DNA from 2 places in the Streptomyces sp. NRRL F-5650 genome. Region 2 is predicted to be linked to the other one. Evidence: predicted binding sites of a transcription regulator. Region 2 holds the regulator's gene; the other holds the start of a gene.
What was found. Region 2 encodes HrcA, which represses chaperone genes, less so after heat shock. Its sites were predicted from a motif close to TTNGCACTCNGNNNNNCNGAGTGCNAA; they were not measured.

Region 1 (14,379 bases), on a different contig from region 2:
CTCCGCAGCTCTTGCGCGTCACGTTGAGCCTCCAGGCTGGTACGAAATCGTCACCTGTGCGGTCGACCGTCCCGGACGCCCGCCCGAGCACTTGTTCCTTCAACCGCCTCCGCACTCTCAACGATGGTCACTCGAAAGAGTTACGGGGCTGTGTGTCGTCTTCGGCACTCTACGTGAGGGGGCGGCCACGCAGCACACATGCGCGTCGGACCCGCGCCGTTTCATCACAAGCAGTGCCCCATTTAGCCGCTTTTCTTCCACTTGGCTGGTGTCTGCGGCTAGATTCGCAATGAGTCATATTTTCATCTCCTTAGATCGTAGTTGTACGGTCGTGGACACCGTATCCACCCAGAACGGCTACAAGGGGTCACGCAATGGCAGATTTCTCCCGCCTTCCCGGACCGAACGCGGACCTGTGGGACTGGCAGCTCCTGGCCGCGTGCCGCGGGGTGGACAGCTCGCTCTTCTTCCATCCGGAAGGCGAACGCGGTGCGGCACGGAGCGCTCGCGAGAACTCGGCCAAGGAGGTCTGCATGAGGTGCCCGGTCCGCGCCGAGTGCGCGGCGCACGCGCTGGCGGTGCGCGAGCCGTACGGCGTCTGGGGCGGCCTGACCGAGGACGAGCGCGAGGAGCTCATGGGACGGGCCCGCAACCGCCTGGTGGCGGCGGCCTCGGCGCCGGCCGGCGGGGAGGCGGCCTCACCTCACTGAAGGAACGTTTCTCCCGCCGGACTCCGGAGACCGTGGGACTGCGGACGCGGTCAGCGCGCCGCCGGCTGGCGCGCGCCCGCCCGGGCCAGCTCGTCCAGGGTCGCCGTCACGGCCGGCACCTGGGCCAGGTCGGGCAGGGTGAGCGCCACGATCTCCCGCCGCACGGCCGGCTCCAGCGTGACCGTCCGGGCACCCCGGGGCCGTACGGACTCGACGGCGAGCTGGGGCAGCACGGCCACGCCGAGCCCGGCGCCGACCAGGCCGACCACCGCCGGGTAGTCGTCGGTGGCGAAGTCGATGCGGGGGGTGAAACCCGCCCCCTCGCACACCTCCACCAACTGGCCGCGGCAGCGCGGGCAGCCCGCGATCCAGGACTCCCGGGCCAGTTCCCCGATGGCGACGGCGCCCTCGGTACGGGCCAGCCGGTGCCCCTCGGGGACCAGCGCCACCAGCCGGTCGGTCAGCAGCGGCCGTACGACGAGGTCGGCCCACTCCTCCGCGCCGGCCGCGCCCTCGTAGCGGAAGGCGAGCGCCACGTCGCAGTCGCCCTCGCGCAGCAGCTCGACGGATTTCGGCGGCTCGGCCTCCTCCAGGGAGACCCGGGTGCCGGGGTGGGCGGCGCGCAGCGCGGCCAGGGCGGTGGGCACGAGGGTGGAACTGCCGCTGGGGAAGGAGACCAGCCGCACCCGCCCGGCGCGCAGCCCGGCGATCGCGGCGACCTCCTCCTCGGCCGCCGTGAGCCCGGCGATGATCCCCGCGGCGTGCCGCACCAGCGCCTCGCCGGCCTGGGTCAGCCGCATCTCGCGCCCGGTGCGGACGAGCAGGGGGGTGCCGACGGACGCCTCCAGCGCCTTCATCTGCTGGCTCACGGCGGGCTGCGTGCAGCCCAGCTCGCGCCCCGCGGCGGAGAAGGAACCGGTCGATGCCACGGCGCGCAGCACGCGGAGATGACGAGCCTCGATCACACCCCCGAGGATAAGCGACCCTTTGACCGCACGCCGAATAACGCGTCGACGCTTTGACCGCGCATGACCTACCGTGCTCGCATGCACCTTCCCGCCATGAGGCTCCTCTCCGTCAATCTGGGACGCCCGAAGGCCGTGCCCTACACGGACCAGCCCGAGGGCGTCACCGGCATCGACAAGCGGCCCGCCGACGGCCCCGTGCCGGTGGCGGCGCCCGGGGCGAAGGGTTTCGGCGCGAGCGGCCTGGCCGGCGACAGCGTCTGCGACACGCGGCACCACGGCGGCGACGACCAGGCGGTGTACGCGATGGCACGCGAGGACCTGGACGCCTGGGAGCGCGAACTGGGCCGGGAACTGCCGGACGGCTCCTTCGGCGAGAACCTCACCACCACGGGCCTGGACCTGGCCGGCGCCCTCATCGGCGAGCGCTGGCGGATCGGCCCGGAGCTGCTCCTGGAGGTGACGTCCGGACGCATCCCCTGCCGCACCTTCCAGGGCCACCTGGGTGAGCGGCGCTGGGTGAAGCGCTTCACGGAGAAGGGACGGCCGGGTGCCTACTTCCGTGTCCTCGAACCCGGCGAGATCCGGGCGGGCGACCCGGTGCGGATCGTGCACCGGCCCGCGCACGAGGTGACGGTGGCCGTGCAGTTCCGCGCGGTGACGACCCAGCGGGAGCTGCTCCCCCGCCTGCTCGCGGCGGGCGACGCGCTGCACCCGGAGGCGCTGGCGGCGGCGCGGAAGTACGTGGCGCAGTACGGCGCCTGAGCGAAGCGGACGTGCTCGGTCCGCCCCCGTGGTCCCGCGCCCTAACCTTGCGCCATGACAACGGCATTGATTACGGGATCGACGGCGGGCCTCGGTGCCGCGTTCGCGCGCCGCCTGGCGGCCGACGGACACGACCTGGTGCTCGTGGCCCGCGACACCAAGCGGCTGCGGGAACAGGCCACCGAACTGCACGACCGGCACGGCATCGAGGCGGAGGTGCTGACGGCGGACCTGTCGACGGACGCCGGCGTCGACGCGGTCGCCGCCCGGCTGGGAGACCGCAGGAACCCCGTCGACCTGCTGATCAACAACGCCGGCTTCGGCAACAAGGGCCGTTTCCTCGACGTTCCCCTGGCCGACGAGCTGACCATGCTCAAGGTGCACTGCGAGGCGGTGCTCCGGCTGACCTCGGCCGCGGTGGCGGCGATGCGGGAACGGGGCCGCGGCGGCGTCGTCAACGTGGCCTCGGTCGCCGCCTTCGTCCCGCGCGGCACCTACGGCGCCTCCAAGGCGTGGGTCGTGCAGTTCACCCAGGGCGTGGCGAAGGACCTGGCCGACAGCGGCGTACGCCTGATGGCCCTGGCCCCCGGCTTCGTCCGCACGGAGTTCCACGAGCGGGCCGGCATGGGCACGGACAACATCCCGGACTGGATGTGGCTCGACGCGGACAAGGTCGTCGCGGCGGCCCTCGCCGACCTCTCCCGCGGCAAGACCCTGTCGATCCCGGACCCCCGCTACAAGACCCTGATGGGCGCGGCGAAGCTGGTGCCGCGCGGGCTGCTGGGCGGGATCACGTCGCGGACGGGGCGGAAGTACGGGCCGCGGTAGGGGCGCTCGTCACCCGAACGTGTGGTCCAGTCGTATCCCTTCCTGGTGGCGTGGCCCGGCGGCATAGCGTCGGGTGGCTGCGCCCGCAGCGGGCGGGAGGTCGCAGCTTCGGCTGGGGAGAGGGCGGCATCGCGTGAGTGCGGGCACTGGTGACCGGGGCGGGCTGTTCATCGACGGCACCGGCGGGGGGCGTACGGAGCGGGTGACAAGGGGCGCGGGGGCCGCGGGCGGCGCGGGGACGGCGCTGTTCTCGGACGCCCCCGGCGGGGTGCCGGCGGCGGTCCCGGAGTCTCCTCGGTCCGGTGCCGCCCCCGTCCCGCCCGCCCGGACCACCCAGCGGCCCCGGCCCGGTGGTGTCCCCGCCCGGTCCCGGAAGTCGGGGCGTTGGGCGAAGGTCGCGCAGCGGGTCGTGCCGGAGGATCTCCGGCCCGAGGAGTTGCGCGTGGAGCTGACCGAGCTGGGGGACGCGTTCCGCGCGTATCAGCGGCGGCCCGAGCCGGATCTTGCGCTCCTCGCCGAACTGCACGACCGCAAGGCGCGTGCCTTCGCCCGGTGGGCCGACGTCACCGGGGACCCGTCCCTGCGCGAGGAGGCGGACCGGGCCGCCACGGCCGCGCGGACCACCCGCGAGATGGACCTCAACCGCCGCGGCGTCCCCGTGGACGGGGAGACGGTGGTCGAGCGGCTGCTGACCCGGGGTCAGGGAGCCCATGCGCGCCGGGTGCTGGAGCATGTGCGGGCCGACTCCCCGCTCCCCGGGGCCGAGGCGCGGCTCGCGGTGCTGATGCTCACCCTGCGCGCCGCCCGCGCCGGTACCGGGAACGTCACCGGGCAGGACCTCGTCGGCTGGCTCGGGGCGGACGCCGAGCGGGTGCTTCGGGAACTGGCCGGCACCGGCTGGCTGCGGCTGCCGGAGGACGTCACCGCCGACGACGCGCTGATGTCCCGTCCCGAGGAGCCCACCCAGGTCACGGTGACCCGGTTGCTGCCCACCGCGTCCCGCCCGTTCCACTTCGGCAAGGTGACCCGGGCGAGGCTGTCGGGGTGGGCGCAGAAGGTGGTGGGCGACCGGAAGCTGCGGAAGAAGAAGGCGGGCGCCGCCACGCGGCTCCTGGCCGTGTACACCGCAGCCCACAGCCGTCCCGACGGGTGTCTGGCAGACGCCGGCGAGGACGGTGACGGGCTCAGGCTGGACGCCGTGGCCTCCTTCTGCGGCCTGCGGCCCGAGGAGGTCGCCGAGCACACCGGGCTGCTGGTCGCCGCCGGCTGGCTCGCGGAGGACGCCGACGTCTGCGGGGGACGGCTGCGGGGGCGGCTCGCCGAGCGCGTACTGCCTCTCAGCGGCCTGCTGTGACGGCCCCGTCCTGAGGTGCGTCGGGTCCGACACCCCAAGTGGCGTGGGGAACCGCACGACCGGCCGTCACGGCACCGCACCCGGCCGGCCGGCCGCCCCGCGGGGCGGACCCGCGCCCGGTACGAAGAAACGGTGCCCGGCCCCTCGCAGGGGACCGGGCACCGTTCGCTCAGCTCAGCTCAGCGCAGCGCTCAGTGGGCGTGGCCGTGGCCCGCGGCGGCCGGCTCTTCCTCTTCCTTCTTCTCGACGACCAGGGTCTCGGTCGTCAGCAGCAGGGAGGCGATCGACGCGGCGTTCTCCAGGGCGGAGCGGGTGACCTTCACCGGGTCGATGACGCCGGCCTTGACCAGGTCGCCGTACTCGCCGGTGGCGGCGTTGAAGCCCTGGCCCTTGTCGAGCTCGGCGACCTTGGAGGTGATGACGTAGCCCTCCAGGCCGGCGTTCTCGGCGATCCAGCGCAGCGGCTCGACGGCGGCGCGGCGGACGACCGCGACACCGGTGGCCTCGTCGCCGGTCTTGCCGAGGTTGTCCTCGAGGACCTTGACGGCGTGGACCAGCGCGGAGCCACCACCGGAGACGATGCCCTCCTCGACCGCGGCGCGGGTCGCGGAGATGGCGTCCTCCAGACGGTGCTTGCGCTCCTTCAGCTCCACCTCGGTGGCGGCGCCGACCTTGATCACGCACACGCCGCCGGCCAGCTTCGCGAGGCGCTCCTGGAGCTTCTCGCGGTCCCAGTCGGAGTCCGTGGCCTCGATCTCGGCCTTGATCTGGTTGATGCGGCCCTCGACCTCGTCGCGCTTGCCGGCACCGTCGACGATCGTGGTGTCGTCCTTGGTGACGGTGACGCGGCGGGCGGTGCCGAGCACGTCCAGGCCGACCTGGTCGAGCTTGAGGCCGACCTCCTCGGAGATGACCGTGGCGCCGGTGAGGACGGCCATGTCCTGCAGCATCGCCTTGCGGCGGTCGCCGAAGCCGGGGGCCTTGACGGCCACCGCGTTGAAGGTGCCGCGGATCTTGTTGACGACGAGGGTGGAGAGCGCCTCGCCCTCCAGGTCCTCGGCGATGATCAGCAGCGGCTTGGAGGCGTTGGCCTGGATGACCTTCTCCAGCAGCGGCAGCAGGTCCGCGATGGAGGAGATCTTGCCCTGGTTGATCAGGATGTACGGGTCGTCGAGGACGGCCTCCATGCGCTCCTGGTCCGTCACGAAGTACGGCGACAGGTAGCCCTTGTCGAAGGCCATGCCCTCGGTGAAGTCCAGCTCGAGACCGAAGGTGTTGGACTCCTCGACGGTGATGACGCCGTCCTTGCCGACCTTGTCCATCGCCTCGGCGATCAGCTCGCCGACCTGCTGGTCCTGGGCGGACAGCGCGGCCACGGCGGCGATGTCGGACTTCTCGTCGATCGGGCGGGCGGTGGCGAGGAGGTCCTCGGACACGGCGGCGACGGCCGCGTCGATGCCCTTCTTCAGCAGCGCCGGGGAGGCACCCGCGGCGACGTTCTTGAGGCCCTCGCGCACCAGCGCCTGGGCGAGCACGGTGGCGGTGGTGGTGCCGTCACCCGCGATGTCGTTGGTCTTGGTCGCCACCTCCTTCACGAGCTGGGCGCCGAGGTTCTCGTACGGGTCCTCGACCTCGACCTCGCGGGCGATGGTGACGCCGTCGTTGGTGATGGTGGGGGCGCCGAACTTCTTGTCGATGACGACGTTGCGGCCCTTGGGACCGATCGTCACCTTCACCGTGTCGGCAAGCTTGTTGACGCCGCGCTCGAGGGCGCGACGGGCGTCCTCGTCGAACTTCAGGATCTTCGCCATGGGAGCGTGAGCCCTCTTCCGGAAATCTTGGGGTTGAACGGCAACTGCGCCCCCGACGCCCGGCTTTTTTATGGTCGCGGGAGCCAGGGGCGCAGCAGGAAAGCAAGGTGCTTCGGGTGAACTACTTCTCGACGATCGCGAGCACGTCGCGGGCCGAGAGGACGAGGTACTCCTCGCCGTTGTACTTCACCTCGGTGCCGCCGTACTTGCTGTAGAGCACGACGTCGCCGACGCTGACGTCGAGCGGAAGACGGTTGCCGTCCTCGAAGCGGCCCGGGCCCACGGCCAGGACGACGCCCTCCTGGGGCTTCTCCTTGGCGGTGTCCGGAATGACCAGGCCCGAAGCCGTGGTCTGCTCGGCGTCGAGCGGCTGGACCACGATGCGGTCCTCGAGCGGCTTGATGGCAACCTTGGAGCTGGCGGTCGTCACGATCCGACCTCCCCCTTCGGAGATCTCACGGGGTTAACTGTCTGAGGTGGCGACCAGGTCGATCCGTCGTCGCGGGTGCCGGACCTGCCCGTCGCTTTGTTGGCACTCTCCGGTGGGGAGTGCCAGAGCCGAGACTATGACCGCGGTTAGCACTCGGTCAAGCGGAGTGCCAATGCCGACGGCGCGTCGGCGGGGTTTTCGTGTGCACGCCGGTTCGTGGAGGCACCCTGCGCGGGTGTGGGCGTCGCCGGGCGCTGCCGCCCCCGGGCCCCCGCTTCGGCCCTGGACGGGCCTTGTCCGCGAACACCGGACGGGGTGGATGATGCCGTCCGGCGTCAGACGTAGTCCTCCAGGTTGCCCACTCTCAGCCCCTGCTCCTCGATCGCGGCCAGCAGGTGCTCCGTACGGGCCGTCATGTCCGTGGCCGTCGGGTGGTCCGGGTCCACGGCGATGATGTCGCCGGGGTGCAGGCGGGGCTCGCCGCGGGTGTAGGTGAGGCCGCCGTCGGCGTCGAGGGTGGCGCGCCACAGGATCAGGGCCGTGATGCCGCAGTCGGCGGCGGCACGCAGGGTCGTGGTGTCGTACGTGCCGTGCGGCGGGCGGAAGAGGTGGGCGCGGACGCCGAAGCGGGACCTGAGCTTGGTCTGCTGGCCGCAGATCTCGGCGCGCTGGCCGGCGTGGGGCAGGCCGCGCAGGGAGCGGTGGTCCAGGGTGTGGTTCTGCAGGCCCGCGCCGACGGAGCGCAGCCGGGCGAGGTCGCCGTAGGCCGGTCCGGCGACGGTGTCGGTGAGGAACAGGGTGACGGGGAGCCGCCGTTGGCGGATCAGGCCGGCGAGGGCGGGGTCGCGCTCGGCCCCGTCGTCGTAGGTGAGGAAGACGACCCGGTCGGTGGTGCGGACGTGGTCGACGACGGGCGGCAGGGGCCGGCCCGGTCCGTCGGCCCGGTCACCGGCCCGGTCGCCGCCGGGGGCGGGGTCCCCGGCCGCCGCCGCGGGTCCGGCGGGCGGGCCGCAGGCGGTGAGCGGGAGGAGCGGGAGCAGGAGGGCGGCCAGGACGGCGCCGGCCGGGCGGGACCGCCCTCGCCTCACAGGTAGTCCTCCAGGCGGGCCACGGCGTACCCGTCGGCGGTGATGCGGTCCAGGAAGCGGCGGACCATGTCGGTCATGGTGCCGTCCCAGTCGTTCCTGCCCCGGAAGTGGGTGAGGACGATGTCGCCGGGGTGCAGGTCCTGGTCCCACTCGCGGTACTCCCAGTGGTCGACGTACACCTCCTCGCTCCAGATCGGGGCGTACTTGATGCCGCAGGACTTGGCGGCGACCAGGGTGTCGCGGTTGTAGTTGCCGTAGGGCGGGCGGAAGAGGGCGGGACGCTTGCCGTAGTGCTTCTCCATCACGTCCTGCATGCCGCAGATCTCGTGCTTCTGCTCCTCGTAGGAGAGTCCGGGCAGGTAGGGGTGGCTGAGGGTGTGGTTGTTGAGGGTGATGCCCCGGGCCTGCATCTTCTTGAAGTAGCCGTAGTCGTCGCCGATCTCGTCGTCGGTGAGGAAGACGGTGTACGGGATCTTCAGCTCGCTCATCATCCTCAGGAACGCCGGGTCCTTCTCGGCGCCGTCGTCGATGGTGAGGAAGACGATCTTCTCCTTGGTCGGGACCGTGGTGAAGACCGGCGGGAGGGCGTCCTCCTCCTGGCCGTCGACCTCGAAGCCCTCGCGGGCCTTGATCTCCGGCTTCTTCCCGGGGGGCGCGGGCGCCGTCAGCGGGACCTTCTTGAGGTCCCAGCGCTTGGCGGCGGCGACCAGGGCGGCCCGGGCCTCGCGCGCCTTGGCGGCGCCGTCGACCTCGCGGGCCGGGGGCGCCTTCGGGGCCTGCTGGCCGGCGGCGCCCCGCACGTCGGAGGTGTCGTCCTGCGCGCAGCCGCCGGCCAGGGCGGCGACGGCGAGGACGGCGGTGGCGGCGGCCGCGCGGCGGCGGAGCACGCCGCGGGGCGCGGGACGAGATGCCCGGGACACGCGACGCGACATCCCATTTTTGTCATTTTGTACGACTTCTCGCATGGTGCCGGATCCTCGCAGTCCCCGGCCGTCGAACCCGGACCGACACCGCGCCGGAGGCGCACCATCCACCGACTGGCCCACAATGTCCCGGTGAACGACCTCGATTCCCTCCGCACCCTGCTCACCCCCGAAGGCCGCGCGCTGCTCGACGAGGTGCGGGACACCGACCCCGCACAGGAGTTGGCGGTCGCCACCCGGCTGCGGCGCACGCACCCGGCCGGGCTGGTCTCGGCGGCGCTCGGGCAGGCCCGGCTGCGGCAGCGGGCGGTGGCGAAGTTCGGGGCGGAGGACGCCGGGCGGATGTTCTTCACGCCGAACGGGGTGGAGCAGTCGACGCGGACGAGTGTGGCGACGTACCGGGCCGAGTGTCTCCAGGCGCTCGGGGTGCGGTCCGTGGCCGACCTGTGCTGCGGGATCGGCGGCGACGCGATCGCCTTCGCCCGCGCCGGGATCCGGGTCCTCGCCGTCGACCGGGACCCGCCGGCCTGCGAGGCGGCCCGCGCCAACGCCGGCGCGCTCGGTCTCGCCGACCTGATCGAGGTGCGCGAGGCCGATGTGACGGAGGTGGACACGGCCGGGTACGACGCCGTGTTCGTCGACCCCGCCCGGCGCTCCTCCCGGCGCGGCCGGATCTTCGACCCCGAGGCGTACTCGCCGCCCCTGTCCTGGGCCGTGTCCGCGGCGCTCGGGGCACCGCTCGGCCTGCTGAAGATCGCGCCCGGCATCCCGCACGAGGCGATCCCCCCGGAGGCGACGGCCGAGTGGGTCTCGGACGGCGGGGACGTCAAGGAGGCCGTGCTGTGGTTCGGCCCGGACGTGACGCCGGGGTCGCGGCGGGCGACGCTGCTGCCCGCCGGGGCGGGTGTCTACGCGACCCCCGAGACCATGCTCCCGGACCCCGGGGTCCGGCCGGTCGGGAGGTACCTGTACGAGCCGGACGGCGCCGTCATCCGCGCCCACCTGGTCGCCGAGGTGGCCGCGGAGCTGGACGGCGGGCTGATCGACCCGACCATCGCCTACGTCACCGCCGACGAACCGCACCGCACGCCGTACGCCACCGCCTACGAGATCACCGACCGGATGCCGTTCAACGTCAAGAAGCTCAAGGCGCTGCTGCGCGAGCGCGAGGTCGGCACGCTGACCGTGAAGAAGCGCGGCTCGGCGGTCGAGCCGGAGGAACTGCGCCGGAAGGTCAAGCCGCAGGGGCCGAACGCCGCGACGGTGTTCCTGACCCGGGTCGCGGGGGCGCCGACGATGCTGATCGGGCATCCGGCGCGCTGACGGGCCCGAGGGCGTCCACGAGGGCCGGGGCGGGGGCCGGTCCCTCGGCCGTCACAGGCGGCGCCGCCTGCGCGCCCGGGGCCTCAGCGCAGCGATTTCCACAGTTCACCGGCGTCCGGCTCGTCGGGCACCACGCGGTTGGGGTCGGAGGGCGCGGGCAGGACCGGCATCGTCAGGGTGCGCACGTCGTCGGCGTCCAGGTTGCCGAGGCTGCGGCCCAGGTTCATCAGCTCGCCCAGTGAGTCCAGGCCGGTGTCGGTGGTGAGGCTGCCGGTCAGGGCGTCGGCGACCTGGTAGAGGCGGGCGGGGTCGGTGAGCAGGTCGGTGGCGGAGACCTGCTCCAGCAGCGCCTTGACCAGCTTGTGCTGGAGCTCTATCCGGGCGAGGTCGCTCCCGCCGGCCAGTCCGTACCGGGTGCGGGCCAGGCCGAGGGCCTGGGTGCCGTCGAGGTGGTGGGTGCCGGCGTCCAGGTGCAGGTGGCTCTTGTCGTCGTCGATGTCCACGTCCGTGGTGACGGTGACCCCGCCGAGCGCGTCGACCAGGTCGGCGAAGCCGGAGAAGTCGACCTCGACGTAGTGGTCCATGCGGACGCCGGTGAGCGACTCGACGGTCTTGACGGCGCAGACCGGGCCGCCCAGTTCGTAGGCGGTGTTGAACATCGCGCCGCTCGCCGCCCTGGTCGTACCGCCGGACGGCAGCGGGCAGGAGGGCCGCTCGACGAGCGTGTCGCGCGGGATGCTGACGACGGTGGCGGCGGTGCGGCCCGCGTCCAGGTGGACGACCATCGCCGTGTCCGAGCGGGCGCCCCCGCTGTCGCCGCCGCCGAGCTCCCGGTTGGCCTCGCCGCCGCGCGAGTCGGAGCCGAGGACGAGGAGGTTCAGGGCGCCGGTGGGCACCGGGGACGCGGAGGGCGAGGCGGAGGGGACGGTCACGGGGCGGGCGGGGCGGTCGTCGCCGAGCGCGCCGTTGATGTCGACGCTCCTGATGTTGCCGTCGAGGTGCCAGTAGGCCCAGCCCGCCGCCCCCGCGGCGAGCAGCAGCGCGGCGGTCAGGGCGAGGACTGCCGCCCTGAGCCCCTTGCGGCGGCCGTCCCGGCCGTCCCGCCCGCCCCGCACCGCCATGCGTCAGCCCCCGCCCGTCCCGTCCGCGTCCTCACTCGGATGCCCCGCCGGAAGGAACATAAGTCCGGATTATTGAAACTGGAACAGGTGAGCCGGGCTTCTGCGGAAATTCTCAGACAAGGGGCCGGTTCCGCCCGTGGCACTTCAGTCCGTGGCGCTTCAGCCCGTGGCGGTTCCGCCCGTGGCGGTTCAGCCCTCCCGGGGCGGTGCCGTGCTGCTGCGCACCTCCAGGCTGGTGGCCAGCTCCACCCGGGTCGCCGCCGGTGAGCCGTCGTCCCGCCCGAGGTTCAGGACCAGCCGGGCCGCCGCCTCGGCCATCTCCATCAGCGGCTGCCGTACGGTCGTCAGCGGCGGCCCCACCCAGCGGGCCACCGGCAGGTCGTCGAACCCGACCACGCTCAGGTCCTGCGGAATGCGCAGCCCCAGCTCGCGCGCCGCCTCGTACAGGCCCAGCGCCTGGAGGTCGTTGCCGGCGAAGACGGCGGTCGGCCGGTCCGGGCGGCGCAGCAGTTCCAGGCCCTGCCGGTAGCCGGCCTCGTGGTGGAAGTCGCCGGTGACGATCAGGCCGGGGTCGACGGGCAGCCCGGCGGTCTCCAGGGCGGCGCGGTAGCCGTCGACGCGGGCGCGGCTGCACATCATGCGGGTGGGGCCGCTGATCGCGCCGATGCGGGTGTGGCCGAGGTCGACCAGGTGGCGGGTGGCGGCGAGACCGCCCTGCCAGTTGGTGGCGCCGATGGACGGCACGTCGGCGCCCGGGTCGCCGGCCGGGTCCATCACCACGAAGGGGATGGAGCGGCTGGTGAGCAGGGCCCGCTGGGACTCGTCGAGGCCGGACAGGACGAGGATCACGCCGTGCGGACGGCGGGCGGCGACCTGGTCGGCCCAGGTCCGGCCGGGTGTGAGGCGGCCCGCGCTCTCGGAGAGCACGACGCTGAGCCCGGTGTCCCGGGCCACGTTCTCCACGCCCCGGATGACCTCCATCGCCCAGGCGCTCTCCAGCTCGTGGAAGACCAGGTCGATCAGGGGCGAGCGGGTCGACTCGGCCCGCCTGCGCCGGTAGCCGTGCACGCGCAGCAGTTCCTCGACGCGGGCCCTGGTCGACGGGGCGACGTCGGCGCGGCCGTTGAGCACCTTCGAAACAGTCGGCGCCGACACACCGGCCTCACGCGCGATCTCGGCGAGGGTCGCGGTCTGCGCGGACCGCTTTCGCGTCGGAGACTCAGCAGGCTGCGGGGATGTCATGGCGGCGATCGTAACCCCACGCGCTCCCGTGACGAAGACGTCGGCCACCCAGGGTCGTCAAAACATTAGGTGATGAATTCGAAACATTCGATGTTTCAGGCGTCGCGCGCCGCCAGGTCGGCGAGGTTCAGGAACGCCTCCGTGGTGGCCGGGCGCAGCCTGCGCAGCTCCCAGCCCGGGGACTGCAGGGCCCCGTCGAAGGGCACGCGCACCACCTGTTCGGGCTCGACGCGCAGCCGTGGGGCGAAGTTCTCCGGCAGCTCCCGTACGGAGGGCCCTCCGGTGTCGGTGACCACGACGAGGGCGGTGCGCGCGAGGTGCTCCCGGCCGGCGCCCCGGACGAGGGTGAGGACGCGCACGGCCGCGTCCAGGAACCAGTCGGCGGGGCCGCAGCACAGGATCAGCCGGTCGGTGTGGTCGAGGACGGCGGCGGCCGACCCGTCGAGCCGCAGCGGGGCCCAGTCGGTGAGGACGAAGGGGTAGTAGTGCGCCGTCTGCGCCAGGACGCGCACGTACTCCTGCTGGTGCGCCGGGTTGGGGCTGAAGTGCCCGCTGCGGTGGGCGACCACCTCCAGGCCGGAGGGCAGCCGGGTGGTGCGGGCGCGGATCTCCTCGTAGGGGACGTCGGCGGGCAGTGCCGCCAGGTCCCGTACGACGGCCGGGTTGCGGCGGGTGAGGAAGGCGTCCAGCGAACCCTCGGAGGGTGACCCGTCGAGGGCCAGGACCGGCTCGCCGCGTACGGCGGCCAGGAGGGAGCCGAGCACCATCGTGGTCGTGGCGCGCCCGCTGTAGTGGTAGGCGCCGACCAGCGTCAGGCGCCTGCTGCGCGGCAGGGGCGTCCGCAGCCGGTCCAGACGGTGCAGGGCCTGCCTGCGGGCGGTGCCGAAGCGCGGCAGCCGCAGCTCCGGGCGCGGGGCGCCGGCGTCCGGTGCGGGCGGGGTGAGCGGACCGCGCGGGGCCCGGCTCTCCCACTCGGCGGTCGGGCCGCCCCCGGACAGTTGGAGCCGGGTGCGGGCCACGTACCGGGCGAGGACCTCGGCGACCTCGCTCGCGGTGGGCCGCACGGCGGGCTCCGGGTCGACGCAGCGCAGCACCAGCCGCCGCAACTGCTCCCAGGTGTCGCCCTGCCACAGGTGCATGCCCTCCGGCAGCGACGGCAGGTCCCAGCCGGCCTTGCTGCTGATGACCTGGAGCAGCTCCCCCAGCGCCCGTACGTTGTCCTCGCGGGTGGGCACGGCGCCCGGGCCCAGGTACACGCCGTCCACGGCACAGTCCGACAGGTCGCCCAGGACGACGGTGCGCCGCAGGACGTACACGCTGTCGGCGTCCAGCGCGGCGGGCACGAGGTTGTTGAGGTGGCACAGGGCCACCGCGTTGGCGAGGTAGCAGGAGACCAGCAGGCCCCGCAGGGTGTCGAAGGGGGCGGTGCCCTCGGTCAGGGCCCGGTCGAAGAGTTCCGTGAGCCGGGTGGGCTGGACGTCGGGGTCCCCCTCGTCCGAGATCGCCGTCATGGCGAGCCAGGGCGGGGAGTCCTGGAGCCCGGCGGCGAGCAGCACCGGCGCGTGCTGTCCCTGGAGGCGGCGCAGCGCCTCCGCCTCCACCGTGACGAGCTGGGCGTTGACGGCGGGCAGGTCGGGGCGCGGCACCCGCAGGACGGCCGTGCTGCCGCGGCCGTCGACGCCCCGGTAGAGCAGGGTGCGCCGGCCGCGTCGGCGGCCGCGCAGCTCGTAACCGCCGAGGCGGGCCGGATCGTCGTCGGTGAGCGGCTCCCAGAGCCCGCCGCCGGTCCGGGCTCCGGCACCGGCCGTGCCCGGCCGGC
Region 2 (14,379 bases):
GCAGCCGCTCGAAGAACCGCTGACCGGAGCGCGGGTAGTGGGCGGTGATCTCGTGCGGGACCCGGTCGAGGTTGATGCGCTGGATCACGCCGGCGAGGCCGAGGCTGTGGTCGCCGTGGAAGTGCGTGACGCAGATCCGGTTCAGGTCGTGGGCGGCGACCCCGGCCCGCAGCATCTGGCGCTGGGTGCCCTCGCCGGGGTCGAAGAGGATGCCCTCGCCGTCCCAGCGCAGCAGGTAGCCGTTGTGGTTGCGGTGCCGGGTCGGGACCTGGCTGGCGGTGCCGAGGACGACGAGTTCACGTGCGGACACGGTGCCTGGTCCTGGTCCGGGCTATCCGGGGGGCCACTGGAGGCCGCGTCCGCCGAGCACGTGGGCGTGCGCGTGCCAGACGGTCTGTCCGGCGCCGCCGCCGGTGTTGAAGACGGTGCGGTAGCTGTCCAGTTGCTCGGCGTCGGCGACGACCTGCGTCTCGCGCAGGACGTCCGCGGCGAGCTGCGGGGCCTCGGCGGCGAGGGCGGCGGCGTCCTTGTGGTGGGCCTTGGGGATCACGAGGACGTGGGTGGGGGCCTGGGGGTTGATGTCCCGGAACGCGACGGTGGTGTCGGTCTCGCGGACGATCGTCGCGGGAATCTGCCCCGCGACGATCTTGCAGAACAGACAGTCGTCCTGGGGTTCGCCGGCCACTTGGCCCTCCTCACGCAGTGATCTTCTGGATGGGCATCGTATCCGCCACCGCCGTAGCTGCGGACAGTCCCCGTAGCTGCGGGCAGTCGTGCCGCTGGGGCGGCACGGGTGGGCGCAGCGGCACCCGGCACGCGCCGGCGAGCGCCCCCCGGCGACGACCACGGTGCGCGGCGCCCATGCCGTCCTGGGGGGAGGCACGACTGCCCCGCGGCCTCGGCCACATCCGCCACGGGCTAGGGCAGGCTCGGCGGCGTCTTCGCCGGGGACTCCTCCAGCGCCGCCAGCGCGAGCGCGACCGCCTCGTCCAGTTGAGGATCGCGGCCCGCCGCGTGGTCCTGCGGGCGTTGGGGGACCTCGACGTCGGGATCGACGCCGTGGTTCTCCACGCCCCAGCCGTACCCCTCCAGCCAGAACGCGTACTTCGGCTGTGTGATCAGCGTGCCGTCCACCAGCCGGTAGCGGCTGTCGATGCCGATGACCCCGCCCCAGGTGCGGACACCGACGACCGGACCGATGCCCAGCGCCTTGATCGCCGCGTTGACGATGTCCCCGTCCGAGCCGGAGAACTCGTTGGCCACCGCGACGACCGGCCCCCGGGGCGCGTCCTGCGGGTAGCTCGTCGGCCGCATCCCGCGCGGCAGGTCCCAGCCGACGATGCGCCGGGCCAGCTTCTCCACCACGAGCTGGGAGGTGTGGCCGCCCCGGTTCTCGCGGACGTCGACGACCAGGCCCTCCCGGGCCACCTCGACGCGCAGGTCGCGGTGGATCTGGGCCCAGCCGGGCGCCTGCATGTCGGGCACGTGGAGGTAGCCGAGCCGCCCGCCGGACTTCTCGTGGACGTAGGCCCGGCGGTCGGCGACCCACGCGTGGTAGCGCAGCGGCTCCTCGTCGGCGAGCGGGACGACGACCGCGTGCCGCACCTCTCCCCCGCCGGACGGCGAGACGGTCAGCTCGACCGGCTTGCCCGCGGTGCCGACGAGCAGCGGGCCGGGCCCGGTGACCGGGTCCACGGCCTGGCCCGCGACCGCGACGATCGCGTCCCCGGCGCGCACGGCGACCCCGGGTGCGGCGAGCGGGGAGCGGGCGTCGGGGTCGGAGGTCTCGGAGGGCAGCACCCGGTCGATGCGCCAGGCGCCGTCCTCGTGGCGGGAGAGGTCGGCACCGAGCAGTCCCTGCCGGGCGCCGGAGCCGTGGCCGCCGCGCGGGGTGACGTAGGCGTGCGAGGTGCCGAGTTCGCCGTGCACCTCCCACAGCAGGTCGACCAGGTCGTCGTGGGTGGCGACGCGGTCGAGGACGGGCCGGTAGCGGTCGAGGACGCCGTCCCAGTCGACGCCGTTCATGTCGGCCCGCCAGAAGTGGTCGCGCATGATGCGGCCGGTCTCGTCGAACATCTGCCGCCATTCCGCGGCCGGTTCGACGGTCTGCCGGACCCGGCCCAGGTCGACGGCGATGTTGGTGTCGCTGTCCTCGTCGCCGGAGGGCCGCCGGTCGCTGGGGACGACCTTGAGCCGGCCGTCGGTCCACAGCAGCACCCGCTTGCCGTCGCCGCTGACCTCGAAGTGGTCGGCGTCGCCGCCCAGGTGCTCGACACGCTGCTGGACGAGGTCGTACCGCTCCAGCTCGGTGTTGGGGTCGGGGTCCTCGGGGTTGGCGCGGGAGGCGCCGAGGACGCCGGTGAGCGGGTGGCGCAGCCACAGGACACCGTCCTTGGCGGCGCGCAGCCGGGAGTAGCGGGCGGCCTCCACCGGGAAGGGCACGATGCGGTCGGCGAGGCCCTCGATGTCGATCCGGGTGGTGGGGGTGCCCTCGCTGTCGGGGGTCTCCTCACGGTCCGGGGTCTCGAAGGCGCGGCCGTGGCGCTGCGGGCCGAAGGGCGAGGGCGTGGTCGCGGCGAGGGTGATCAGGTACGGCCGGGCGCCCTCGACGAAGGCGAGGTCGAAGACGTGCTCGTCGTAGACCGGGTCGAAGGAGCGGGTGGAGAGGAAGGCGAGGTGCTTGCCGTCCAGGGTGAAGGCCGGGGAGTAGTCCTTGAAGCGCAGCGGGGTCGCCTCGCTCACCGACAGGTCGGTGGTGTTGGCGAGCTTGAGCTGCCGCAGCGGCTCGGGGCCGGGGTGGGACCAGGCGAGCCAGGCGGAGTCGGGCGAGAAGACGAGACCGGAGGCGTCGCCGTCCTCGCTGCGGTCGACCTCGCGGACCTCGCCGCTCTCGCGCTCGACGAGCAGGACCCGCCCGTCGTGCGAGGCGACGGCGACTCGGCTGCCGTCGGGGGCCACGGCGAGGTGCAGCACCCGGCCGAGCTGCCCGGCGGCCAGGCGCCGCGCGGTGGCGCCGGGGGCGAGTCCGGTGGCGGGCGCGAACTCCAGGGCGTCGTCGCCCTCGGCGTCGGTCACCCACACCACCCACTCCTCGCCCTCGGCGCGGAAGGTGCGCGGCAGCCGGTTGCGCACGCCGGGCGTGACGGCGAGCGCGCGGGCGGGTCCGGAGCGGTGGGTGACCCAGTGCACGCCGCCGCGCACGGCGACGGCGCTGCCGCGCGCGGTGTGGTCGGGGGACGCGGAGCCGAACCAGTGGGCGGCGTTGACCGGGTAGGGCTGGAGGTCGACGCGGGCGCCGCCGAGCCGGATGTCCAGCCGGCGCGGTTCGGCACCGTCGAGGTCGTCCAGCGTCCACAGTTCACCGGCGGAGGAGTAGACGACGCGGGTGCCGTCGGTGGCGGCGTGCCGGGCGTAGAAGCCGTCGAGGGGGGTGTGCCGGCGCAGGTCGGAGCCGTCGGCGAGGGAGGAGTAGAGGGCGCCGGTGCCCTCGTGGTCGGAGAGGAAGGCGATCCGCTCGCCGACCCAGAAGGGGTACTCGATGTTGCCGTCGAGGCCGGCGTGCAGGCGAACGAACTCGCCGTCGTCCTCGCGGTCGATCCACAGCTTGCCCGCCGTGCCGCCCCGGTAGCGCTTCCACCAGGCGGCCTCGCGGCCCATCGGCGCGGACAGCAGCACGGTGTGCGGCCCCCGCGCGACGTCGCCGACGGGCCCGTACGGCAGGGTGGTCGCCGGTCCGCCGTCCAGCGGGACGGCGCGGGCCCAGCTACGGCGCAGGCTGGCCTGGCCGTAGGTGCTCAGGGCCAGGACGCGGCCGTCGGCGGTCCAGCCGCGGACCTGCGTCCTGATGCTGCCCCAGTGGGTGAGGCGCCGGGCGGGGCCGCCGTCGACGGGGGCGACGTGCACCTCGGGGGCCCCGTCGCGGGTGGAGGTCCAGGCGACCGCGGTGCCGTCGGGCGAGATGCGCGGATGGTTCACCGGTACGTTGTCGGCGCTGACCCGCCAGGCGCGGCCGCCGTCGAGCGGGGCGAGCCACACGTCGTCCTCGGCGGTGAAGGCGACCAACTCGCCGTGCGGGTGCGGAAAGCGGAGGTAGGCAGGCGCTGCGGGCTGAGTCACCCCCATACCCTATGCAGGGGCGCGGCCCGCCGACAGAGGTTTGGATCACTTCCCGGCCACGGACCCGCTCCGGCCGGGGACCCGTCCCGGTCACTTGCCCTCGACGGGCCCGCAGTGCGGGTCGCTCGGGCACCAGATGGTCCGGGTGACGGTCACGGTGGGGCCGGGCCGGTCCTGGGAGGGCCGGTTCGCGGGCGGGGCGCTCGGGGCGGCGTCGCAGTTGCCCAGTCCCTTGACCCGGAACCACTCCTTGCCGTCCACCTTCGCGCTCAGGTTCCCGCGCACGCAGGCGCCGTTGACGACCTTGGTGACCTTGCCGTCGACGGTGATGTCCTTGCCGTCGTCCGTCCTGCCCTCGCAGTGGACGGAGGCGACCGCGTCCTCGCCCGCCGAGGCCGTGCTGCCCCGGTCGCCGTAGGAGGCGGTGCAGGTGAGCCAGCGCACCTCCGCCTTCTGCCGCTGCAGTTCACGGGTCACGGTCTGGTCGGTCGTGTAGGCCACCGACGCGGAGCCGAGTCCGCCCGGCTCGCACGCGACGACCCCGCCGACGGCGACGGCCGCGCCGACGACCACCGGAGCCATGCGCCAAATCCGCCTCATTGCCCACATGAAGGGCAGCGTCCCACCGCTCCGGGACCGGCGGTAGGGCGCATACGGCCACTCTCACTACCGTGGGTGCCATGGGCAACGACCGCAGACAGCGCGGGCTCGTCGTCGGCGAAGGGCCCGCCTGGCTGTGGAGCCACCGGCGCAAACGGGGGCGCGACGGCGTCTGGCGGGACGCGCTGACGCTGTACCGGGACGGTGTCCGGGTGCGGTTCGTCTTCCGCGCGGGCGCGCCCGGCTCGGGCCGGTGGACCACGGAGGGCGGCCTGTGGTACGAGGGCTGCGTGGGCGACGACCGCGGCAACCTGCTCAACCTGCGCGAACCCGGCACCGTACGGGCGCTGGTCGAGGAGGCCGGGCGGCGCGGCCTGTTGCCCGGGCCCGGGGGCCGGCCGGTGGAGCTGGACGGCTGGGAGCTGTTCCCCGCCGTCGTCGCCGCCACCACCGACGGCTGACCGGAGCCCGCCGCGACCCGCGCGGTCCGGCGCCGTCCGGTCCGGCGCCGTCCGGTCCGGCGCCGTCAGGACCAGCGGCCGGTGCGGGACAGCAGGACGGCGGTCGCGGCGGTGCCCGCGGTGGAGGTGCGCAGGACGCTGCGGCCCAGGCGGTGGGGCCGGGCTCCGGCCTCGGCGAAGAGCGCCAACTCCTCCGGGGACACGCCCCCTTCGGGGCCGACGACCAGCACGATGTCGCCGGTGGCGGGGAGTTCCGCGGCGGACAGGGGCGCGTCGCCGCTCTCGTGGAGTACGGCGGCGAAGTCGGCGTCGGCCAGAAGTGAGGCAACCTGCTTGCTCGTCGCCGCGTCCGCGACATCGGGGAAGCGGACCCGGCGGGACTGCTTGCCCGCCTCGCGGGCCGTCGCCCGCCACTTGCCGAGCGCCTTCAGGCCGCGCTCGCCCTTCCACTGGGTGATGCACCGGGACGCCGCCCAGGGCACGATCGCGTCGACGCCGACCTCGGTCATCGTCTCGACGGCCAGCTCACCGCGGTCGCCCTTGGGCAGGGCCTGCACGACGGTGATGCGGGGCTGCTCGGCGGGCTCCTCGCGCACGCCGCCTGGCACGCCGACGACCAGGCGGTCCTTGCCCTCGGCGGCCTTCACCACGCCCTCCGCCCAGTGACCGCGCCCGTCGGTGAGGACGACGTCCTCGCCCGCCCGCAGCCGCTTCACGGAGACGGCGTGGCGTCCCTCGGGGCCGTCCAGGACGTACTCCCCCGCGGGCAGGTCCTGGGGCCGCAGGGAGTCGACCACGAACACCGGTGCCGTCATCGGGTGCCGTCTCCCGTCGTGTAGTGAGTCAACGCGCTTCCGGCGGCGGCGAGTTCGGCGACCAGCACCTCCACCAGCTCCCCGGCGGGCAGGTCCCGGGCCATGCGGTGGCCCTGCCCCGCCCACAGCGCCATGCCCTGCGCGTCGCCCGCCTTCGCCGCCGCCTTGCGCACCGGCGAGGTGAGGTGGTGCACGTCGGGGTAGGCGGCGGGGGCGTAGGGGCCGTGCTCGCGCAGGAACCGGTTGACCAGGGCGCGGGCGGGGCGGCCGGAGAAGGCGCGGGTGAGTTCGGTGCGGACGAACAGGGGGTTGGTCAGCGCCTGTTTGTGCAGGTCGTGCGCGCCGGACTCGGGGGTGGCGAGGAAGGCGGTGCCGAGCTGGGCCGCGCTCGCGCCGGCCGCGAGGACCGCGGCGATCTGGGCGCCGCGCATGATGCCGCCGGCGGCGACGATCGGCAGGCTCACCGCCTCCCGGACCTGGGCGACCAGTGACAGCAGCCCGGTGCCCGCGCCGCCCGTCTCCGGGTTGTCCCGGTGGGTTCCCTGGTGGCCGCCGGCCTCGGCGCCCTGCGCGATCACCGCGTCGGCGCCGGACTGCTCGACGGCCCGGGCCTCGTCCGCGGTGGTGGCGCTGACCAGGGCGAAGGTGCCGACGCGGTGCAGGGAGTCGACGACCTCGCGGCTCGGGACGCCGAAGTGGAAGGACACCACCGGCACGGGGTTGTCCAGCAGTACGGCGAGCTTGGTCTCGTAGCCGTCGTCCCGGCCTCCGTCGGGGTCGCCCAGCTCCGTCTCGTACCAGGCGGCCTCACCGGCCAACTGGTGGGCGTAGACCTCCACGGCGGCGGGGTCGGCCGTCTCCGGCTGCGGGAGGAAGAGGTTGACGCCGAAGGGGCGGCTCGTCAGTCCCCGCAGATGCTTGATCTCCTGGTACATCCCGTCCGCGGTCTTGTACCCCGCGGCCAGGAAGCCGAGACCGCCCGCTTCGGACACCGCGGCCGCCAGACCCGGCACGGAGACGCCGCCCGCCATGGGCGCCTGCACGATCGGGTAGGGGAAGAGATCGGTCAGTGCGGAGGACATGACGGCATGGTGTCACGTCCTCCGCACAAGTCCGAATCCGGGCTTCCGTTGGCATACGCCAGAAGCATCCGCATCGGAACCCGGAGCGTCAGCGCCCGTTGAACGCGTCCTTCAACCGCGAGAACAGCCCCTGCTGTCCAGGCTGACTGTGCCTGCCCGGGGACAACCCCCGGACCCCCGGCAGACTCCGGCCACCACCCGCACCCGCGCGACAAACCGACGCCCACCGAGCCCGGCGTCAGCGCCCGTTGAACGCGTCCTTCAGACGCGAGAACAGCCCCTGCTGTCCAGGCTGGAACTGCCCCTGCGGGCGTTCTTCGCCGCGCAGCTTGGCCAGTTCGCGCAGGAGGCGTTCCTGTTCGGGGTCGAGCTTGCCCGGGGTGGTGACCTCGACGTGGACGATGAGGTCGCCCCGGCCGCCGCCGCGCAGGTGGGTGACGCCCCGACCGTGCAGCGGGATCGACTGGCCGGACTGGGTGCCCGGGCGGATGTCGACCTCCTCCATGCCGTCGAGGGTCTCCAGCGGCACCTTCGTGCCCAGGGCCGCCGCCGTCATCGGGATGGTGACCGTGCAGTGCAGGTCGTCGCCGCGGCGCTGGAAGGTGGAGTGGGACAGCTCGTGGATCTCGACGTACAGGTCGCCGGCGGGGCCGCCGCCGGGGCCGACCTCGCCCTCGCCCGCGAGCTGGATCCGCGTGCCGTTGTCCACACCGGCCGGGATCTTCACGGTGAGGGTGCGCCGGGAACGGACCCGGCCGTCGCCCGCGCACTCGGGGCACGGGGTGGGCACCACGGTGCCGAAGCCCTGGCACTGGGGGCACGGGCGGGAGGTCATGACCTGGCCCAGGAACGACCGGGTGACCTGCGAGACCTCACCGCGGCCACGGCACATGTCGCACGTCTGGGCCGACGTGCCGGGCGCCGCGCCCTCGCCGTTGCAGGTGTTGCAGACGACCGCGGTGTCGACCTGGATGTCCTTGGTCGTGCCGAAGGCCGCCTCGTCCAGCTCGACCTCGATGCGGATCATCGCGTCCTGGCCGCGCCGGGTGCGCGAGCGCGGCCCGCGCTGCGACGCCGTACCGAAGAACGCGTCCATGATGTCCGAGAAGTTCCCGAAGCCGCCCGCGCCGAAGCCGCCGGCGCCACCGCCGCCCCCGGCCTGCGAGAGCGGGTCGCCGCCGAGGTCGTAGACCTGCTTCTTCTGCGGGTCCGACAGCACCTCGTAGGCGGCGTTGATCTCCTTGAACCGCTCCTGGGTCTTCGGATCGGGGTTGACGTCCGGGTGCAGCTCGCGGGCGAGCCTCCGGAACGCCTTCTTGATCTCGTCCTGGGAAGCGTCGCGGCGCACGCCGAGTACGGCGTAGTAGTCCGTGGCCACCTACGACTCCGCCAGGATCTGTCCGACGTACCGTGCCACTGCGCGTACCGCTCCCATCGTTCCCGGGTAGTCCATGCGGGTCGGTCCGACCACGCCGAGCTTGGCAACCGCCTCGCCGCCCGAACCGTAGCCGACCGACACGACGGACGTTGAGTTGAGTCCTTCGTGGGCGTTCTCGTGACCGATCCGTACGGTCACGCCCGGATCCTTCGCCTCGCCGAGCAGCTTGAGGAGCACGACCTGCTCCTCGAGCGCCTCCAGCACCGGCCGGATCACCAGGGGGAAGTCGTGCCCGAAGCGGGTCAGATTGGCGGTGCCGCCGATCATCAGCCGCTCCTCGTTCTCCTCGACCAGCGTCTCCAGGAGAGTGGAGAGCACGGTGGAGACCGTACCGCGATCCTCGGCCTCGAAGGGCTCCGCCAGATCTTCCACCAGGGACGGCACATCCGTGAAACGGCGTCCCGCGACCCGGCTGTTGAGCCGCGCCCGCAGATCGGCCAGCGAGGCCTCGCCGAACGGCGCCGGGCAGTCGATCATCCGCTGCTCGACCCGGCCGGTGTCCGTGATCAGCACGAGCATCAGGCGCGCGGGCGCGAGCGAGAGCAGTTCCACGTGCCGCACGGTCGAACGGGTCAGCGACGGGTACTGCACGACGGCGACCTGCCGGGTGAGCTGCGCGAGCAGCCGCACCGTGCGGGCCACGACGTCGTCGAGGTCGACGGCGCCCTCCAGGAAGTTCTGGATGGCGCGCCGCTCGGGCGCGGTCATCGGCTTGACGCCGGCCAGCTTGTCGACGAAGAGCCGGTAGCCCTTGTCGGTCGGGATGCGCCCGGCGCTGGTGTGCGGCTGGGCGATGAACCCCTCGTCCTCCAGGGCCGCCATGTCGTTGCGCACGGTGGCCGGGGAGACGCCGAGGTTGTGCCGCTCGGTGAGGGCCTTGGAACCGACCGGCTCCTCGGTGCCGACGTAGTCCTGGACGATGGCGCGCAGCACCTGGAGCCTGCGTTCACTGAGCATGCGGCACGCACCTCCCGCTGTCGTCCGCCCGTTTCGGCCTGTCTGCCCTGTCTGCCCTGGCACTCACGGCTCGCGAGTGCCAGACTTCCCCGGCCCAGTGTACGGCTGTGGGGTACGCCCCCGGCAAGGCCGGGGCCGAGCCGTTAGCGTCGTCGCCGTGAGGGTGACTTGGGAAGAGCTGGGCTGGGAGCGGCTGGCGGACGGGGTGGGACGGTGCCGGCTGCCGGGCTGGGACTGCACGGCGGGGCTGGTGCGCGGCACGGACGCGGCGCTGATGGTGGACGCGGGGTCGAGCCTGGCGGAGGGCGCCCGGTTGCACGGAGCGGCGCGACGGCTCGCCGGCCGCCGTGTGACGCATCTCGCGCTGACCCACCCGCATTTCGACCACGTCTTCGGCGCGGCGGCGTTCGAGGGCGCGCGGGTGTACGGCGCTCACGGCGCCGCGGGTACGGCCGCGCTGTTCGCGCCGGGCGGACAGGGGCGGGAGGCGCTGCGCGCGGACGCGGCGGCCGAGGGGCTGGACGCGCGGGCGGCGCGGGAGGCCGCCGACGCGCTCGTCCCCGTCCGGCACGAGGTCCACGGCGAGCGGACACTCGGCCTGGGCGGCGGCCGTCACGTCCTGCTGGCCGACGTGGGCCCGGGCCACACCGGGCACGACCTGGCGGTGCTGGTGCCGGGCGACCCGGCGGTCGTCTTCTGCGGCGACCTGGTCGAGGAGTCCGGCGAGCCGCAGGCGGGCCCCGACGCCGTACCGTCCCGCTGGCCCGCAGCCCTGGACCGGCTGCTGGAGCTGGGCGGCGAGGACGCGCTGTACGTCCCCGGTCACGGAGCGGTGGTGGACGCGGCGTTCGTGCGGGCCCAACGGGACGCGCTGGCCGCCCGGTTCGGCGTGTCGCGCTGATCATCGCGCGGGCCTTCCTCGTATCGTCGGCAGAATGCGCCAGTACTCCGCCGACCTGACCCCTCCGTGGAAGAAACCGCAGCCCGTCCCCGAGGTGCCGGCCGACCCCGGCCTGGTGGTCGAGGAGCCCGGCACCGGGTTCTGCGGCGCGGTGATCCGCTGCGAGGCGGGCACGGTGACCCTGGAGGACCGCTTCGGCAAGCACCGCGTCTTCCCGCTGGAACCGCGCGGGTTCCTGCTGGAGGGGCGGGTGGTCACGCTGGTCCGCCCGTCCTCCTCCGCTCCGGCGCGCTCCGTCCCCGCCCGCACCGCGTCCGGTTCGGTCGCCGTCCCCGGCGCACGGGCGCGGGTGGCGCGCGCCGGGCGCATCTACGTCGAGGGGCGGCACGACGCCGAACTGGTCGAGAAGGTGTGGGGCGACGACCTGCGCATCGAGGGCGTCGTCGTGGAGTACCTGGGCGGCGTGGACGACCTCCCGTCGATCGTCGCCGACTTCGCCCCGGGCCCGGACGCGCGGCTGGGCGTCCTCGTCGACCACCTGGTGCCGGGTTCGAAGGAGTGGCGCATCGCGGAGGCGGTGACGAGCGAACACGCGCTGGTGGTGGGCCACCCGTACATCGACATTTGGGAGGCGGTGAAGCCGTCCTCGGTGGGGATCGAGGGGTGGCCCAGGGTGCCGCGCGGCCAGGACTGGAAGACGGGGGTGTGCCGGGCGCTGGGGTGGCCGTCGGAGAACACGGGCGCGGTGTGGCAGGCGATCCTGGCACGGGTGGGCTCGTACAAGGACCTGGAGCCGGAGCTGCTGGGCAGTGTGGAACGGCTCATTGATCACGTAACCGTGTCCTGAACGTCGTCCGGTCGTTGCCAGACGGGGCCTGGTGGCCTGCTCTCCGCCGTTGCGGAGGTGGTCCGTCGATCAGTTCGTCCACACGGCCGAGCAGTTCCTGCTCCCCGCGGAAGCGGGGATGACCCGTCAGTCCACCAGGTCCCGTACCACCGCGTCCGCCAGCAGTCGCCCGCGCAGCGTCAGCACCGCGCTCCCCGCCTCGTACGGCCCCTCCTCCAGCAGCCCCTCCGCCAGCGCCCGCCGAGCCGCCGCCAGCCCCGCCTCCCGCAGCAGCGCCAGCGGCACGCCCTCCCGCAGCCGCAGCTCCAGCAGGATGCGCTCCACGCGCCGGTCCTCGTCCGACAGGACCTCGCGCCCGGCGCCCGGTGACTTCCCCGCCGCCAGCGCTCCCGCGTACGCGCCCGGATGCTTCACGTTCCACCACCGCACGCCCCCCACGTGCGAGTGCGCCCCCGGTCCCGCGCCCCACCAGTCGGCGCCCCGCCAGTACAGCTCGTTGTGCAGGCAGCGCCCGGCGTCGGAGGTGGCCCAGTTCGACACCTCGTACCAGTCGAAACCCGCCGCCGCGAGGGTCTCCTCGGCGATCAGGTACCGGTCGGCGTGGACGTCGTCGTCGGTCATGGGGACCTCGCCGCGCCGGATGCGCCGGGCGAGCCGGGTGCCCTCCTCGACGATCAGGGCGTACGCCGACACGTGGTCGGGCCCGGCGCCGAGCGCGGCGTCCAGGGAGGCCCGCCAGTCGTCGTCCGACTCGCCCGGGGTGCCGTAGATGAGGTCGAGGTTGACGTGGTCGAAGCCGGCCGCGCGGGCCTCGGCGACGCAGGCTTCGGGGCGGCCGGGGGTGTGGGTGCGGTCCAGGATCTTCAGCACGTGCTGCTTCGCGCTCTGCATGCCGAAGGAGATCCGGTTGAAGCCGCCCTCGCGGAGGGTCGCGAGGTAGGCCGGGTCGACCGACTCCGGGTTGGCCTCCGTCGTGATCTCCGCGTCCGGCGCCAGCCCGAACTCGTCGCGGACCGCGTCCAGCATCCGCACCAGGTCCCCGGCGTCCAGCAGCGTGGGCGTACCGCCGCCGACGAAGACCGTGCGGACCTCGCGGGGGTCGTCGCCGAGGACCTTGCGGGCCAGGCGCACCTCGTCGGCGAGGGTGCCGGCGTAGTTGTCGCGGGAGGCCAGGACGCCGCCGGTGCCGCGCAGCTCGGTCGCGGTGTAGGTGTTGAAGTCGCAGTAGCCGCAGCGGGTCGCGCAGTACGGCACGTGCAGGTAGAAGCCGAGGGGGCGGTCTGCGGCCCCGGTGAGCGCGGACGCGGGCAGGGCGCCGTCGGCGGGGACGGGCTCGCCGTCGGGGAGTGCGGAGGGCATGCGTTCCATTGTCCCGTACCCGCGCGGGTCCCCGTTCGTGTGTCCCGTGCCCGCGCGGGTCCCCTTTCGTGTGTCCCGTACCCGCGCGGACCCCCTGCCCCCGCGCGGGTCCCCGCCCGCTCACTCCGCCTGGAGCACCAGCAGCGCCAGGTCGTCCTCCGGCGGCCGGGGCCCGAACGCGTGCACCAGCCGCCTGATGCGCTCGGCGACCAGCTCGGCGTCCAGACCCGTGCAGCCGGCCAGCGCCGCGGCGAGGCCGTCGCCGTCGTCGAACTGGCGGGAGCCGCTGCGCCGCTCGGTGACCCCGTCCGTGACGCACAGCAGGGTGTCGCCGGACCGCAGCTCGAAGGTCTCGCTGACGTACGTCGCGTCCTCGACGACACCGAGCAGGGTCTGCGGGCAGGCGACCGCGGTCACCGTGCCGTCGGGCCCGAGGAGCAGCGGCAGCGGGTGTCCGGCGGACGCCAGGGTGCAGCGGACGCCGCCGTCGAAGGGGACCAGCTCGCCGTAGAGCAGGGAGAGGAAGCGGGTCTGCGGTCCGTCGCCCGGGGCAACCGGTGGGCCGCCCGCGGCCACCAGGGCGCGGGCGGCGGCGTCGGCGGCCTCGGTGGCGTCGTCGAGCAGGAGCTGGTTGAGGCGGTCGAGGACGTCCGGGACGCCGTACTGCTCACGCGCCAGCAGCCGCAGCCAGGGCCGGGCGAGTCCGATGACGACGGCGGCCTCGGGGCCCTTGCCCTGGACGTCGCCCAGGGCGAAGCACCAGCGGCCGTCGTCGGCCGGGAAGAGGTCGTAGAAGTCGCCGCTGGGGCCGCCCTTGTCCCGCGGTTCGTAGACGAGGGCGCTGCGCAGGCCCGGGATCTCGGCGACGGCACCGGGCAGCAGGCCGCGCTGGAGCACGGCGCTGATGGTGGCCTGCCGGGCGTACTGGCGGGCGGCGCCGATGGCGAGCGCCACCCGGCGGCTGAGGTCCTCGACCAGGCCGGTGATCTCGTCGGGGAAGCCGGGCGGGCCGACGGGATCGCCGGTGTCCGTGCCGTCCGCGGTATCGGTGCCGTCCGCGGTGTCCACCGGGTCGGCCCGGCCGATGACCAGGGTGCCCAGGGGCCGGCCGCCCGCGACCAGGGGGTAGGCGAGCGCGGTGCCGCTCGTGCCGAGCGCCTCGGCGGGCCAGGGGTGGCCGACGGGACCGGAGCGCCACGGGTCGCGGGGCCGGGGCGGCTCCTTCTCCAGCGCCGCGCGCAGAACGTCGAGGTGCCCCTCCCCGGCATGCCACACGCGGGCCAGCCGGGCGCCGACGGACGCCCCGGGGTCGTCGCTCCAGGCGCCCCGGCCCAGGGCCTCGTCCTCCAGCCACACCCCGCACCAGTCGGCGAGCCGGGGCACCACGAGCTGCCCGGTGAGCGAGGCGACCAGATCCTCGTCGAGCTGCCCGGCCAGCAGGTCGGATGCCTCGGCGAGGAAGGACAGGGCCCCGCGGCCCAGCCACTCCCGGTCGCGGGCCCCGCACCGCCCGGTCCCCGCGGCGCCGTCACGCAGGCCGGGCCACTGCGAGGAGCGGACGGGCCCGTCCCCCGGACCACCGGAACCCGCTAGCCCGCCCGTGCCGGGGCCGAGTCCCCCGGCGCGGCCCGGCACCGCAGCGCCCGGGACCGCGGCACCGTCCCGCCGTGTCCTCCGCGCCTCCTCACCGTCCCGGGCGCGGCTCCGGTCGCCGGGGCCCTCCACTGCCGGCCACGCGTCCGGCTCCGCGGCCGGCTCCGGGTCCGGCGTGGGGGCGTCCGGACCACCCGGGCCGTCCGGGCC

Region 1: a site for HrcA is predicted at 7,010-7,036, ahead of groES (co-chaperone GroES). Genes of this name have one in related genera too.

What each region holds. Positions count from the first base shown of each region.
Region 1 is NZ_JOGV01000002.1:140,881-155,259, reverse strand. Features, by position in the region: gene IG88_RS0103690 (WhiB family transcriptional regulator) at 375-710, shown strand; gene IG88_RS0103685 (LysR family transcriptional regulator) at 761-1,675, opposite strand; gene IG88_RS0103680 (MOSC domain-containing protein) at 1,772-2,440, shown strand; gene IG88_RS0103675 (SDR family NAD(P)-dependent oxidoreductase) at 2,495-3,268, shown strand; gene IG88_RS0103670 (hypothetical protein) at 3,402-4,622, shown strand; gene groL (chaperonin GroEL) at 4,814-6,433, opposite strand; gene groES (co-chaperone GroES) at 6,555-6,863, opposite strand; gene IG88_RS0103655 (polysaccharide deacetylase family protein) at 7,199-7,951, opposite strand; gene IG88_RS0103650 (polysaccharide deacetylase family protein) at 7,948-8,916, opposite strand; gene IG88_RS0103645 (THUMP-like domain-containing protein) at 9,007-10,197, shown strand; gene IG88_RS0103640 (LCP family protein) at 10,281-11,318, opposite strand; gene IG88_RS0103635 (LacI family DNA-binding transcriptional regulator) at 11,508-12,560, opposite strand; gene IG88_RS38300 (SAV_2336 N-terminal domain-related protein) at 12,656-14,379, opposite strand, start outside.
Region 2 is NZ_JOGV01000009.1:83,439-97,817, forward strand. Features, by position in the region: gene IG88_RS0110890 (ribonuclease Z) at 1-310, opposite strand, end outside; gene IG88_RS0110895 (histidine triad nucleotide-binding protein) at 332-685, opposite strand; gene IG88_RS0110900 (S41 family peptidase) at 919-4,122, opposite strand; gene IG88_RS0110905 (hypothetical protein) at 4,207-4,698, opposite strand; gene IG88_RS0110910 (hypothetical protein) at 4,797-5,177, shown strand; gene IG88_RS0110915 (16S rRNA (uracil(1498)-N(3))-methyltransferase) at 5,243-5,992, opposite strand; gene IG88_RS0110920 (nitronate monooxygenase) at 5,989-7,074, opposite strand; gene dnaJ (molecular chaperone DnaJ) at 7,313-8,452, opposite strand; gene hrcA (heat-inducible transcriptional repressor HrcA) at 8,453-9,469, opposite strand; gene IG88_RS0110935 (MBL fold metallo-hydrolase) at 9,627-10,370, shown strand; gene IG88_RS0110940 (DUF3097 domain-containing protein) at 10,405-11,217, shown strand; gene hemW (radical SAM family heme chaperone HemW) at 11,344-12,576, opposite strand; gene IG88_RS0110950 (SpoIIE family protein phosphatase) at 12,697-14,379, opposite strand, start outside.